Variovorax paradoxus B4: one gene and its partner. The protein of the gene in region 1 binds, or shares a complex with, the protein of each later gene. Links are inferred from orthologs where the notes say so. Each region holds a gene or a part of one and is shown on either strand. Other genes may lie near its edges. The genes, in order: VAPA_RS21595 and dapF.

Region 1 (6,968 bases):
CGGGCTCGGGCAGGTCGCGGCCCCAGTTGACGCCGGTCATGTGGAAGTCGATCTCGTTGGCGCCGGTGATCCAGTCGGCCATGACCACCACCTCGCGGTCGGCCACGAGCCTGACGGGCTTCTTCAGGTTCAGCGGGCCGAGGTAGCCGGGCTTGCAGCCGAAGTGGTCGTCGATCTCGGCCAACGTTGCGAAGCGGAAGCCCTGGTCCAGGCCCGGCACCTTGCCGACCTTGATCTCGTTCATGTCGTGGTCGCCGCGCAAGAGCAGCAGCCAGACCTGCGAACCCTTCAGGTTGCCGGCCTCGTCGACGATGTCCGTTGCCAGCACCAGCGACTTGACGGTGGTCGAGAGCGGCACGCCGAGCAGTTCCGCCACGTCGGCGCAAGTGCTCTTGCCGGGGGTGGGCGTCTTTTCGAGCGGCTTGGCCGCCGCGGGGCGCGGGCCGGCCGGAGCGAGCGCCTCGGCCTTCTCCATGTTGGCCGCGTAGTCGCTGCCGGGACAGTAGACGATGGCGTCTTCGCCGGTGGCCGCAATCACCTGGAACTCTTCGCTCAGGTCGCCGCCGATGGCGCCGCTGTCGGCCGCCACGGCACGGTAGCGCAGGCCGAAGCGGTCGAAGATGCGGCGGTAGGCATCGGCCATGACTTGGTAGCTGGCCTTGGCCGCGCCCAGGTCGCGGTCGAAGCTGTAGGCGTCCTTCATGATGAATTCGCGCCCGCGCATCAGGCCGAAGCGCGGACGGCGCTCGTCGCGGAACTTGGTCTGGATCTGGTAGAAATTCTTCGGCAGCTGCTTGTAGCTGCGAATTTCCTGGCGCGCGATGTCGGTCACCACCTCTTCGCTGGTGGGCTGGACCACGAAGTCGCGGTCGTGCCGGTCCTTGATGCGCAGCAGCTCGGGGCCCATCTTGTCGAAGCGGCCGGTCTCCTGCCAGAACTCGGCCGGCTGCACCACGGGCATCGTGAGCTCGACCGCGCCGGCGCGGTTCATTTCCTCGCGCACGATCGCCTCGACCTTGCGGATCACGCGCAGCCCCATCGGCATGTAGGTGTAGATGCCCGTGCCGAGCTTCTTGATCATGCCCGCGCGCATCATGAGCCGATGGCTCGCGACCTCGGCGTCAGCGGGCGCTTCCTTGAGGGTGGAGACAAAAAATCGGGAAGCTTTCATCGGGATCGCGCTGGTGGATTCAAAAATCGTGGGGAAGACGGATGCCGGCGGAGAGACCTCCGGGAACCCGCGGGCCTCGAACTGGCCGCTTGCCGTGTGCAACCCGGCATGCATAATCGACTCAGTTCAAAAATTGGGGTTTGATTATGCTCGACCGGGACGGCTTCAGGCCCAACGTCGGCATCATCCTGCTCAACCAGAGAAACCAGGTTTTCTGGGGCAAACGCATACGCACGCATTCCTGGCAGTTTCCGCAAGGCGGCATAGACCGCGGCGAAAGTCCCGAGCAAGCCATGTTCCGGGAACTGCACGAGGAAGTCGGGCTCCATCCGGAGCACGTGCGCATCGTGGCCCGTACCCGTGACTGGTTGCGCTACGAGGTGCCGGATCGGTTCATTCGCCGTGACGCACGGGGCCACTACAAGGGCCAGAAGCAAATCTGGTATTTGCTGCAATTGATCGGTCACGACTGGGATCTGAACCTGCGCGCGACCGACCACCCCGAATTCGACGCCTGGCGATGGCACGACTACTGGGTGCCGCTCGATGTGGTCGTCGAATTCAAACGCGGCGTCTACGAGATGGCACTGACCGAGCTTGCTCGCTACCTGCCACGGCAGGATTTCCGCAACCGCTTCCTGCGCAGCAACGTGCGCGCCCGCGAATTCGAGCGCCACACGCCGGATGGCGGCGCGCCCGCGGGGCTGGACCTGCCGCCTGGTGGCAGTTTCGACCCGCATCCCGACATTACTTCTGCGAGCGATGACCCTTCCCCTCCTCCCCACAACAAAGCGCCCTTCTTTCCGTCGCAACGCTGAGGGCGCCCTGCTCGTCGTGTGCCTGGCCCTGCTTGCCGGATGCGCATCCGGCACGCACGACACGGACAACCCCGACTGGGCGCAGGCCGGCATGCAGCCGGCGCCCAAGCGCTACGAGACCGACGCCGAATGGAAGGAAACCGAGGCCCCGCCCCCGCCCGCCTTCGACGAAAAGCGTCTCGAGCCGATCTCGATGCCGCCCTACATGAGCCTGAAGTTCGGCGTCGATCCGAAAACCATTGCCATCACCCGCGACGGCATCGTGCGCTACGTGGTGGTGGCACAGAACCGCAACGGCGGCGGCGTCAACGCGTTCTACGAAGGGGTGCGTTGCTCGACCGGGGAAATGAAGAGCTACGCCCGCTACAACAACGGCGCCTGGCAGGAAACGAAGACGCTGGAGTGGAAGCGCATCAGCGACCTGAACTCGCGCTACGCCATGGCGCTGTCGAGCCAGGCGCTGTGCCGCGGCAATGCGCCGCGCAATTCGGTCGGAGAGATGGTCCAGAACCTGCGCAACCCGGTTCGGGAAGTGCAGTAATGAACCGACGGGGCCCGGCGCCCCGCCTTCATCAGCCGCGCATCAGCACCATGTTGTCGCGGTGGACCATTTCCGGCTCCGCCACGTAACCCAGCAGGCGCTCGAATTCCGACGAGGGCTTGCGGCACAGCAGACGGGCCTCGACGCTCGAGTAATTGGCAAGGCCGCGAGCGAGTTCCACGCCATCGATGTCGCGCACGGCGATCACGTCGCCGCGCGAAAACTCTCCCGAGACGCCGGTCATGCCGATCGGCAGCAGGCTCTTGCCCTCGGCGCGCACCTTGGCCGCCGCGCCGGCATCGACGGTGACCGCGCCGCGCAACTGCAGGTGATCGGCCATCCAGCGCTTGCGCGCCTGGTGCTTGGCCGTCTGCGCCACCAGCAGCGTGCCGATGGATTCGCCGCGCGTCAGGCGCAGCAGGGCGTCGGGCTCGCGGCCCCAGGCGATCACGGTGGAGGCGCCCGAGCCGGCGGCGCGCTTGGCCGCAAGGATCTTGGTGATCATGCCGCCGCGCCCGAGGCTGGAGCCCGCCCCGCCCGCCATCGCTTCGAGGGCCGGGTCGCCGGCCGCCGCCTCGTGCACGAACTTCGCGTCCGGATCCTTGCGCGGGTCGGCCGTGTAGAGGCCCTTCTGGTCCGTCAGGATGACCAGCGCGTCGGCTTCGACCAGGTTGGCCACGAGCGCGCCCAGCGTGTCGTTGTCGCCGAACTTGATCTCGTCGTTGACGACGGTGTCGTTCTCGTTGATGACCGGCACCACGCCCAGCCCGAGCAGCGTGACGAGGGTCGAGCGCGCATTGAGATAACGCTCGCGGTCGGCCAGGTCGGCATGGGTGAGCAGCACCTGGGCGCTGCCGATCTGGTTCTCGCGCAGCTTGGTCTCGTACATCTGAGCCAGGCCCATCTGCCCGACGGCCGCTGCGGCCTGGAGTTCATGCACCTCGTGCGGCCGCGTACGCCAGCCGAGGCGCTTCATGCCTTCGGCAATGGCGCCGCTCGACACCATCACGACCTCGCGGCCGCCCTGCACCAGCACCGCCAACTGCCGGCACCATTCGCCGATGGCAGCCTCGTCGAGACCGCGCCCCTCGTTGGTCACGAGGCTGGAGCCCACCTTGACGACGATACGGCGGGCATCCCGCAAGGCAGTGGATCCGGAGTTCGAGGTCATTGGAGGGCGTAGCGGTCGTGAATGCAGCGTGTTGGTGGGCGGTCAGGAGGAGGAAGAGGAAGGCTCGGGCGGCAGCTCGACAAAGCGCGGATCGACCTCGACCGGCACGTGTTCCGCCGCATGCTGCGCCTTGACCTGCTGGTACACGGCCTGCACCAGATGCTCGCAGCCTTCGCGCGTGAGCGCGGAGATCTCGAACACCGGGCCCTTGAAGCGCAGGCGCTTGACGAAGTCCTTCACGCGCGCGGCGCGCTCGTCCACGGGCACCATGTCGAGCTTGTTCAGCACCAGCCAGCGCGGCTTTTCGTAGAGCGCGGCGTCGTACTTCTTCAGCTCGCCCACGATGGCCTTGGCCTGGGCGACCGGATCGACGGCGTCGTCGAACGGTGCCATGTCGATCACATGCAGCAGCAGCCGCGTGCGCTGCAGGTGGCGCAGGAAGAGGTGACCGAGGCCAGCGCCTTCGGACGCGCCTTCGATCAGGCCGGGCAGGTCGGCCACCACGAAGCTCTGCTCCGGGCCGACGCGCACCACGCCCAGGTTCGGGTGCAGCGTGGTGAAGGGGTAGTCGGCGATGCGCGGGCGCGCGTTCGAGATGGCGCTGATCAAGGTCGACTTGCCCGCATTCGGCATGCCGAGCAGGCCGACATCGGCGAGCACCTTCAGCTCGAGCTTGAGGCTCTTCTTCTCGCCGGGCCAGCCCGGTGTCTTCTGGCGCGGGGCGCGGTTGATGGCGCTCTTGAAGCGCATGTTGCCGAAGCCGCCGTCGCCGCCCTTGGCGATGGTGACGACCTCGCCTTCCTTCAGCATCTCGTACAGCACTTCACCGGTTTCGGCGTCGCTGATGATGGTGCCGACGGGCATCTTGAGGAGGATGTCGTCGCCCGCGGCGCCGAACATGTCGGAGCCCATGCCGTGCTCGCCGCGCCTGGCCTCGTGGCGGCGCGAGTAGCGGAAATCGACCAGGGTGTTGAGATTGGAATCGGCTACCGCGTAGACGTGGCCGCCGCGGCCGCCGTCGCCGCCATTGGGGCCGCCGAATTCCTTGTATTTTTCATGACGGAACGACACGCAGCCGTTGCCGCCATCGCCTGCGGCGATGTCGATGAAGGCTTCGTCGACGAACTTCATGGGGTATCCAGTGTACAAATGAAGAAGCCCCGGCAAAGCGGGGCTTCGAGCTGATCGAAGTGACTCGGGCTTATGCCGGGGTCACGTTGACCATGTGCTTGTTCAGTGCGCCCTTGACGCCGAACGACACGTGGCCGTCCACCAGTGCAAACAGCGTGTGGTCCTTGCCCACGCCGACGTTCACGCCGGGGTGGAACTGGGTGCCCCGCTGGCGCACGATGATCGAGCCTGCGCTGATCAGTTCGCCGCCGAAGGCCTTCACACCGAGCATCTTGGGCTTGGAATCGCGCCCGTTTCGCGTTGAGCCGCCGCCTTTTTTCTGTGCCATGGAATCTGCTCCTTAGCCGGCGATCGCGCCGATTTGCAGTTCGGTGAACTGCTGGCGATGGCCTTGACGTTTCTGATAGTGCTTGCGACGGCGCATCTTGAAGATGCCGACCTTGTCGTGCTTGCCGTGCGACAGTACCGTGACTGTCACCGTTGCGCCGGACACCAGGGGCGTACCGATCTTGATTTCGCTGCCGTTGCCGACTGCAAGAACCTGATCGATCACGATTTCCTGGCCTACATCCGCAGCAATCTGTTCTACTTTAATTTTTTCGCCGGAAGCAACGCGATACTGCTTGCCGCCGGTTTTTATGACCGCGTACATGTGAACCTCTTAAGGAATGAGCTCTACGGCGAATTCCGCAGAGCCCTAGATTCTAGCACGGTTTGCATGCGCTAACATGGTTCGAGCGGGAGGGCCGCCGGGAGGCCGCGCGCTCCTCCCTATAATCTGCGCCTTCCGGCCTTGTGCCGCTGTCACTTTCGCATTCAGACGCGCCGCGCGCAAACGCCTTGCCAGTTCACGCCGCCGATACCTCCCCCACCGCCACCGTGCTGGATTTGATCGCCGGCGACATGGTCGAAGTCGACCGTGTGATTGCGCAGCGCCTCGACACCGGCGTGCCCCTGGTCAGCCAGGTTTCGAAGTACATCATCTCCGCCGGCGGCAAACGCCTGCGCCCGGCGCTGCTGCTCCTCATGTCGGGCGCGCTCGGCTACACGGGCGAGCAGCGCTTCAACCTGGCGGCGGTGGTGGAATTCATCCACACGGCCACCCTGCTGCACGACGACGTCGTCGACGAATCGACCCTGCGGCGCGGGCGCCCGACGGCCAACGAATCGTTCGGCAACCCGGCCAGCGTGCTGGTGGGCGACTTCCTTTATTCGCGCGCCTTCCAGATGATGTTGGATGCAAACAACATGCGCATCATGCAGATTCTGGCCGAGGCGACCAACGTGATCGCGGAAGGCGAAGTGCTCCAGCTGATGAACATGCACGACGCGACGCTGGACGAATCGGCCTACCTGCGCGTGATCCGCTCCAAGACCGCCAAGCTTTTCGAGGCCAGCACACGGCTCGCCGCCGTGCTGGCGGGCGCCACGCCCGAAGTCGAGGAAGCCTGCGCCACCTACGGCCAGGCCCTGGGCACGGCCTTCCAGGTGATCGACGACGTGCTCGACTACGCCGGCGACGCACACGAAACGGGAAAGAACGTGGGCGACGACCTGCGCGAAGGCAAGACCACGCTGCCGCTGATCTTCGCCATGCGGCGCGGCAGCCCTGCCCAGGCGACGCTGGTGCGTGCAGCCATCGAGGCCGGCGACACCGCCCAGCTGGGCAAGATCGTCGAAATCGTCCACGCCACCGGCGCCCTGGAAGCCTCGCGCGCCGCCGCGGCCGACGAGGCAAAGCGCGCAATTCACGCATTGCGCGACTTTCCGTCCAATTTGCATGCCGACGGTTTGCTACAATTGGCAGCTCAGTTGCTTGAGCGACGTGCCTGAACACCTCACAAGAGTTGGCAAGGACGACTTCTCTTTTTTTGCAACCAATCGGGGTGTAGCTTAGCCTGGTAGAGCGCTACGTTCGGGACGTAGAGGCCGGAGGTTCGAATCCTCTCACCCCGACCAGCCTTTGGCTGGCACAAATAATGCCCGTGCCTGTTGCTGCGTAGCGATTTACAGGGACGGGTCGTTCAGCGATGATCGTGAAGCACTTTTTCACATCTCTTGCAATTCGCTGAATGGCTGCTGCCGAACTTCCTGTTAAAGAAAACACGCAAATCGCCCTCCCGGGCCTTGCGCGCG
Region 2 (7,101 bases), 3.6 Mb from region 1 along the record:
TACCAGGTGGTGTACCCGGCACACAACGCCTACATCCTGGGCGTGGGCATGGCGGCGTTCCGCGACGTGGGCGCCTTCTTCCGCTACGAGACGGCCGACGACTTCGGCACGCGCAATCCGGTGGCCGGCTTTGTCAAGGGCACGGCGGTGCGGGGTGTGTCGCAGTCCGGAAACATGGTGCGGCAGTTCATCTTCATGGGTCTGAACCAGGACGAGCGCAACCGCAAGGTCTACGACGGGGCCTGGCCGATCATCGCGGGCCGCCGGGTGGCGGCCAACTCACGCTGGGCCCAGCCGGACGGTGTGCTGGAGCTCTACCAGCAGGGCAGCGAAGGCCCGCAGTGGTGGGTGGACTGGCCGGATCCGGTGCGCAAGCAACCCACCGGCAGCATCTTCTCGCGCTGCGACACCAACGACACCTGCCCGAAGGTGATCGAGCATTTCGGATCGGCCGAGGTGTACGCGCTGAAGCTGACGCCCGAGTGGATCGGCACGGCCGGCGACGCGGACATTCCGCTGCCGCGCAACGTTCGGCGCTACTACGTGCCGAGCAGCCACCACGGCGGCGGCGCGGGCGGCTTCACGCACATGCCTGCGGCCAGCGCCGGCCCGAGCTGCCCCGGCAACAATTTCGGCCGCGGCACGTTGGCAGCCAACCCGGTGCCGCACACCGAGATCACCAATGTGCTGCGCCTGGCCATGCGCGACTGGGTGCTGAACGGAACGCCGCCGCCGCCCAGCCGATGGCCCACGCTTGCGGCCAAGACGCTGGTCGACGCCAACAGGAAGGCGATGGGCTTTCCGAGCGGGGTGCCCGGCATCCCGGACTCGATCTTCCTGCCGGAGAACTTTGCGTTTCCGGTGTTCGACTACGACTGGGGCCCGCAATTCAATCACGCGGAAGCCTCCGGCGTGCCCACCAATGTGCCACCGTCCATCAAGAAGGTGATCCCGATGAAAGTGCCGAAGGTCGATGCCGACGGCAACGAGATCGGCGGCGTTCCCACGGTGCTCGTGATGGCGCCGTTGGGCACTTACCTGGGGTTCAATGTCACCGCTGGGGGTTTCCATCGAGGCCAGGTGTGCAACTATGTGGGCGGCTATGTGCCGTTCGCACGCACGCGTGCCGAGCGGATCGCGAGTGGCGACCCGCGCCTGTCGCTCGAGGAACGCTACGGCAGCCACGAGGGCTACGTCGCCGCAGCGCGAGCCGCCGCCGAGAAGGCGGCCGCCGAGGGCTTTCTTCTCCCCGCGGACCGCGACCGCCTTATCCGGCAGGCCTCGGAGAGTGCCGTGCTCCGCTGAACGCGGCCGTGCTCTCGATCATTTCCACCAGCGCGGCCGCCGGCGCAGAGAGCTCCGGGCGGCTGCGCATGGCCAGCAGCAGCACGCGTTCCATCTCGATGCCTTCGAGGCCAACCTGCACGAGGCCGAGGGCCTGGGCATAGAGAGCGGCAGCCGCGCGTGGCAGGATCGCCAGGCCGAGCCCGAACGAGACCATGCGGCACATCGAATCGAAGCTGCGCACCTGCACCCGTATGCGGGGCGTGCGCTTGACCGCGTCGGCCGCCGCCATCACCTTGCGCGTGAGCGATGCGCTTCGTGCCAGCGTGACCAGGTCATGGTCGAGCACGTCCGCGAGGCAGGCGTTCTGCCGGTTGTCCAGCGCGTGGCCTGCCGGCACCAGCAGCACCAGCTGGTCGACATTGCAGACGATGGTCTCCAGGCCCTCGTGCGGCACGTTGTCGCCAATGACGGCAAGCTCCGCCGTGCCTTTCAGCACGGCGCGAATGCCGTCTTCGCTCAAGGCATCTTCCATGTCGATCACCACGTGGGGATAGCGGCGGGCGTACTCGGCCAGCACGCTGGGCAGGAAGCCGCCGAAAGCGGAAGGGTTGGCGCACAGCCGCAGGTGGCCGGTGGCACCTGATTGAAGATCGTCGACGGCCTGCACGAGCTGTTCCAGGCGCGCGATCACCTCGATCGCATGCCGGTGCAAGGTCTGTCCCTCCGGCGTGGCGACCACGCCGCGCTGCCCGCGCTGGAGCAGCGCCATGCCGCAATGCTGTTCGAGATCGGTGATGCGCTTGCTTGCCGCCGGGAGCGAAACGCCGAATCGATCTGCGCCCGCGGTCAGGCTTCCTCCATCGACGACTGCGACGAAAAGGCGCAGGGAGATGAGATCGAAACGATTCAGATTGATCATGGCGGGTGGATTTGACCACCGCCGACGCTACGATCCATTGAAAGACGCAAGACAGACACCATGCCCATCCTCCATCAACCCGGTTTCATCTTTTCCCCGCCTGCGCGCGGCGTCGTGGCGGCCGCCCTGTGCGCGGCTTCGCTCTTCATGGCGGGCTGCGAGACAAAGCCCGAATTCCGTCCGCTCACCTCCGAGGTGCCGCCGCCGCCGACCTTCGTGACCGTGCCCAGCGAAGAAACCTGCCAGGCCGCGCAGGCGCGCTATGCACTCGGCCAGGCCCTCGATCCGCTGCTGCTGGAGCAGATGCGCACGCGCACCGGTTCCAGGTCCGCGCGCACCTCGGCCGTCGGCGCGCCGCTGCCGGTGCCGGCCGATCCGGGGCGGCTCAATGTCGACGTCGATCCGCAGGGCCGCATCACCGCCGCGCGCTGCGGCTGAAGGAAGTTATCAATAATTCCGCGATGACCACCCATCCGACCCCCACCATCGCGCTCGACTGCTACTACAGCCTTTCCTCGCCCTGGGCCTACCTGGGCGGCCCGCAGCTGCAGGACATCGTGCGGCGCCACCATGTGCGGCTCACGCTGAAGCCCTACGACTTCCAGGCCGTCGTGCCGCAGACCGGCGGCATTCCGCTGAAGACGCGGCCCGAACCGCGCCGCACCTACCACGCGCTCGAACTGGCGCGCTGGCGCGACTACCTCGGCATGCCGCTCAACCTGGAGCCCGCGTACTACCCGAAGGGCGCGCCGGTCGATCCGAACTGGAACAAGTACCCGGGCTGGATGGTGATTGCCGCGCAATTGCAGGGGCTCGATGCCCAGCCGCTCTCGCATGCGCTGCTGCGCGCGCTGTGGGCCGAGGAACGCGACACCTCCGAGGCCGAGGTGCGCATCGCGGTGGCCGAGGAAAACGGCTACGACGGCGCCTCGCTGCAGGCGCTGGAGCAGGCGGGCGAGACGCTGGCGGTCTACCGCGCCAACAGCGCCGACGCCGTCCAGGCCGGCGTGTTCGGCGCACCGACCTTCGTGCTGGACGGCGAGCGCTTCTGGGGCCAGGACCGGTTGGCCTTTCTCGACCGGGCGCTCGACAAGCGCCGCCAATCCTCGGGCGGATAATCGCCCGATGCGAATCCGCTTTACCAAGATGCAGGGTGCCGGCAACGATTTCGTCGTGCTGGACGAAACGCGCGGCACGCTGGGCCTCACGGCCGCGCAGTACCGCTTCCTGGCCGACCGCCATTTCGGCGTCGGCGCCGACCAGATCCTCACGGTGCGGCCCCCCTCCCAGGGGGCGGCCGAGGGCGTCGATTTCCAGTACGTGATCCACAACGCCGACGGTGGCGAGGTGGAGCAGTGCGGCAACGGCGCGCGCTGCTTCATGCGCTTCGTGCGCGAGCACCACCTGACCGACAAGGACACGGTGCGCGTCGAAACGCTGGCCGGCATCATCGAGCCGCGCATGAGCGAGGACGGGCGGGTCACGGTCGACATGGGGCCGCCCATCTTCGAGCCCGCGCGCGTGCCCTTCGATACCGCCGGCCTCGATCCGCAGCCCGACGGCTCCTGGCACACCTGGCACCTGGCCCTCGGCACGCATGCCGACTCGGCCATTGTTTCGCTCGCGGTGCTGTCGATGGGCAACCCGCATGCGGTACAGGTGGTCGACAACGTCGACACCGCGCCCGTGGCCCGGCAGGGCCCGCAGATCGAGCACCATCCGCGCTTTCCGCAGCGGGTGAATGCCGGCTTCATGCAGGTGGTCGACCGCACGCACGTCAAGCTGCGCGTGTTCGAGCGCGGCGCCGGCGAAACGCTGGCCTGCGGCACCGGCGCCTGCGCGGCGGTGGTGGCGGGCATCCGGCTCGGCCTGCTGGAGCGCCGGGTCGATGTGCAGACGCATGGCGGCGTGCTCACGATCGGCTGGGAAGGCGAGGGCCATCCGGTGCTCATGACCGGCCCGGCCACCACGGTTTTCGAGGGAGACATCGAGGTGCCCGAGCTGCCATGACCCACTTCAGAAACAACAAAGACGACGCCATGAACCCGATCACCGAAGACGACATCGCCAATTACCTGGCGAACACGCCCGACTTCTTCGAGCGGCACGCACAGCTGCTGGCGCAGGTGCAGCTCACCAGCCCGCACGGCAACCGCGCCGTGAGCCTGCAGGAGCGCCAGGCCGAGATGCTGCGCGAGAAGATCAAGGCGCTGGAGCATCGCCTGATGGACATGGTGCGCCACGGCACCGAGAACGTGGTCATCGCCGACCGCCTGCAGCGCTGGACCAGCGGCTTGCTGACCACGCGCGACCCGCGCAGCCTGCCGTACCGCATCGCGGTCGACCTGCAGTCGCTGTTCCTGGTGCCGCAGACCGCCATCAAGGTGTGGGACTGCGGTGCCGACTACCTCAACGAGGCCTATGCGCAGTGGGTAAGCGACGACGTGAAGGCGCTGGCCACCTCGCTGACCTCGCCCTACTGCGGGCTCAATTCGGGCTTCGAGGCGGCCAACTGGCTGCCCGAGCCGGCCGGCGCGATGTCGATCGCGCTGATCCCGCTGCGGCCCGATGCCGAGTCGCCGGCCTTCGGCCTGCTGGTGCTGGCCTCGCCGGACGCGCAGCGCTTCAACGCCGAAATGGGCACCGACTTTCTCGAACGCATCGCCGAACTGGCGTCGGGCGCGCTGTCGCGGCTGCGGCCTTGAGCGGGCGGCGCCGGTCCTGGCGGGCCGCGTGGCCCGTGCTGTGGACGGTGCTGCTGGCCGGACTGCTGGCCTACCTGGTCATTGCCGCCGTCATCTGGCGGCGCGCGGTCGAGGCGCTGGCCAATCCGCCGCAACGGCCGGCCGACGCCGCGCTGATCCTGGGCAACCGTGCCTTTCTCGATGGCAAGCCCAACCCATGCCTGACGGGCCGGGTCGATGCCGCCATCGCGCTGGCCAATGCGGGCCTCGCGAAGCAGCTCGTGCTGTCGGGCGGCGTCGACAAGGAAGACGGCCGCATCGAGGCCGAGGTGATGCAGCGGCATGCGCGGGCCCAGGGCTATGCAGGGCCGCTGCTGCTGGAGCCGGCATCGACTTCGACCCGCCTGAACCTCGCGATGTCGCGCCCGCTGCTGAAGGCGGCGGGCATCCACGGCGTGATCGTGGTGTCGGAGCCCTATCACCTGTGGCGCGTGGAGCGCCTCGCGCGGGCCAGCGGTTTCGACAAGGACTTCGACGTTCAGTACGCGGCTGCGAGCACGCGCTGCTGGCGCCGCTGGGGCATGGTTTTCAAGGGTGCGTTGCGCGAGCCTCTGGCTGTCGTGAACAATGCGTTCAATGGCTACCTCCACTGAGACGGCGGGGACCGGCTGGGTCGACAAGTACCTGGAGCACGTGCGCGTCGAGCGCCGGCTGGCGGCGCGCACGGTCGAGCTCTACGCCATCCATCTGCAGGCGCTCGCGGCCAATGCCGCGGAGGCCGGTCTTTCGCTCGACCGCGTGCAGACCGCGCACGTCCGGCGCTGGATGGCCCAGCTGCACGGCGCGGGGCGCGAGCCGCGCGGCATTGCGCTGGTGCTCTCGTGCTGGCGCAGTTTCTACCGCTGGCTCGGCAACGAGGGGCTGGTGGGCTTCAACCCCGTGAAGGACGTGCATGCGCCCAAGGCCGCGCGGCCGCTGCCCAAGGCGCTGGCGGTCGACGATGCGGTGCGGCTCGCCGAAATGTACGACCCCGAGGCCGACCCCTGGACCGAGGCGCGCGACAGCGCGATCGTCGAGGTGCTCTACGGCTGCGGCCTGCGCGTGAGCGAGCTCACCGGCCTCGATGCGCGCGCCAGCACCACGGCCCGCGGCTGGGTCGATCTCGATGCGCTGGAAGCCAACGTGCTCGGCAAGGGCAGCAAGCGGCGCATCGTGCCCATCGGCAGCAAGGCGGCCGAGGCGCTGCGCGACTGGTTCGCGGTGCGCGGCGATTGCGCGGCGCTGTCGACGGCCGCGCTGCGCGACCCGGCGGGCGCGGCGGCGCTTTTCATCAGCGCCAAGGGCGTGCGCATGTCCTCGCAGGCGGTGTGGAAGCTGCTGCGCGAGCGCAGCCTCAAGGCCGGCCTTGCGGCGCCGGTGCATCCGCACATGCTGCGGCATTCGTTCGCCAGCCATGTGCTGCAGTCGAGCAGCGACCTGCGCGCGGTGCAGGAACTGCTGGGCCACGCCAACATCGCCACCACGCAGGTCTATACGCGGCTGGACTTCCAGCATCTGGCCAAAGTGTATGACGCGGCACACCCGCGCGCGCAGGCGCGCCCCGAGGGCACGCGCGCGCAAGCACGCCCCGAAGGCGTGCGGGCCAAGCCAAAGAACGACAACAAGCAAACAAAATGAAAACCCTCCGCCTCAAGCCCGGCAAGGAGCGCTCGCTGCAGCGCCGCCATCCCTGGATCTTCGAATCCGCCATTGCACGCGGCGGTGCCGATTCGGGCGAGACGGTGCGCGTCGAATCCCACGACGGCGCCTTCCTGGCCTGGGCCGCCTTCAGCCCGGTTTCCAAGATTCGCGCGCGGGCCTGGAGCTTTGTCGAAACGCAGCGCATCGATGCCGCATTCCTGGCGTCGGTGTGCGCCCGCGCAGTGGCGGCCAGGGCGCTTTTCGACCTGCAGAGCGACGGGGTCCGGCTGATCCACGGCGAGGCCGACGGGCTGCCGGGCCTGATCGTCGACCGGTACGGCGACACGCTGGTGGCGCAGTTCCTGTCGGCCGGCGTCGAGCGCTGGAAGGCCGCGATTGCCGATGCGCTGCTCGCGGCGACCGGCCTGCACAAGCTCTACGAGCGCTCCGATGCCAGCGGCCGCGAACGCGAAGGCCTGAAGCCGGTCACCGGCTGGCTGCGCGGGGAGGGCGCCACCGAGATCACGATCC

What was found.
Region 2: the proteins of VAPA_RS21595 (region 1) and dapF are in contact, whole or in part, in a solved structure (PDB 5YGU), measured with the Escherichia coli proteins. The link is inferred for Variovorax paradoxus B4 from one-to-one orthologs.

The regions. Positions count from the first base shown.
Region 1 is NC_022247.1:4,627,967-4,634,934, forward strand. The notes cover bases 428-3,153. They hold VAPA_RS21595 (RNA pyrophosphohydrolase), read left to right. Parts: upstream 428-1,317; coding sequence 1,318-1,989; downstream 1,990-3,153. Other genes in these bases: VAPA_RS21590 (proline--tRNA ligase), read right to left, coding at 428-1,171; VAPA_RS21600 (CNP1-like family protein), read left to right, coding at 2,006-2,530; proB (glutamate 5-kinase), read right to left, coding at 2,562-3,153. Outside these bases: more of VAPA_RS21590, read right to left, coding at 1-427; more of proB, read right to left, coding at 3,154-3,701; Obg family GTPase CgtA, read right to left, coding at 3,744-4,832; rpmA (50S ribosomal protein L27), read right to left, coding at 4,903-5,160; rplU (50S ribosomal protein L21), read right to left, coding at 5,173-5,484; VAPA_RS21625 (polyprenyl synthetase family protein), read left to right, coding at 5,673-6,665; type IV-A pilus assembly ATPase PilB, read left to right, coding at 6,905-6,968. UniProt on the Escherichia coli protein: Master regulator of 5'-end-dependent mRNA decay.
Region 2 is NC_022247.1:1,046,812-1,053,912, forward strand. Bases 2,415-5,273 are described here. They hold dapF (diaminopimelate epimerase), read left to right. Parts: upstream 2,415-3,331; coding sequence 3,332-4,216; downstream 4,217-5,273. Other genes in these bases: VAPA_RS04700 (I78 family peptidase inhibitor), read left to right, coding at 2,415-2,644; VAPA_RS04705 (2-hydroxychromene-2-carboxylate isomerase), read left to right, coding at 2,668-3,324; VAPA_RS04715 (DUF484 family protein), read left to right, coding at 4,213-4,911; VAPA_RS04720 (YdcF family protein), read left to right, coding at 4,908-5,273. In the rest of the region: VAPA_RS04690 (alpha/beta hydrolase domain-containing protein), read left to right, coding at 1-1,305; VAPA_RS04695 (LysR substrate-binding domain-containing protein), read right to left, coding at 1,268-1,954; more of VAPA_RS04700, read left to right, coding at 2,267-2,414; more of VAPA_RS04720, read left to right, coding at 5,274-5,543; VAPA_RS04725 (tyrosine recombinase XerC), read left to right, coding at 5,527-6,567; VAPA_RS04730 (class I SAM-dependent rRNA methyltransferase), read left to right, coding at 6,564-7,101. UniProt on the Escherichia coli protein: Involved in the succinylase branch of the L-lysine biosynthesis and in the biosynthesis of the pentapeptide incorporated in the peptidoglycan moiety. Catalyzes the stereoinversion of LL-2,6-diaminopimelate (L,L-DAP) to meso-diaminopimelate (meso-DAP).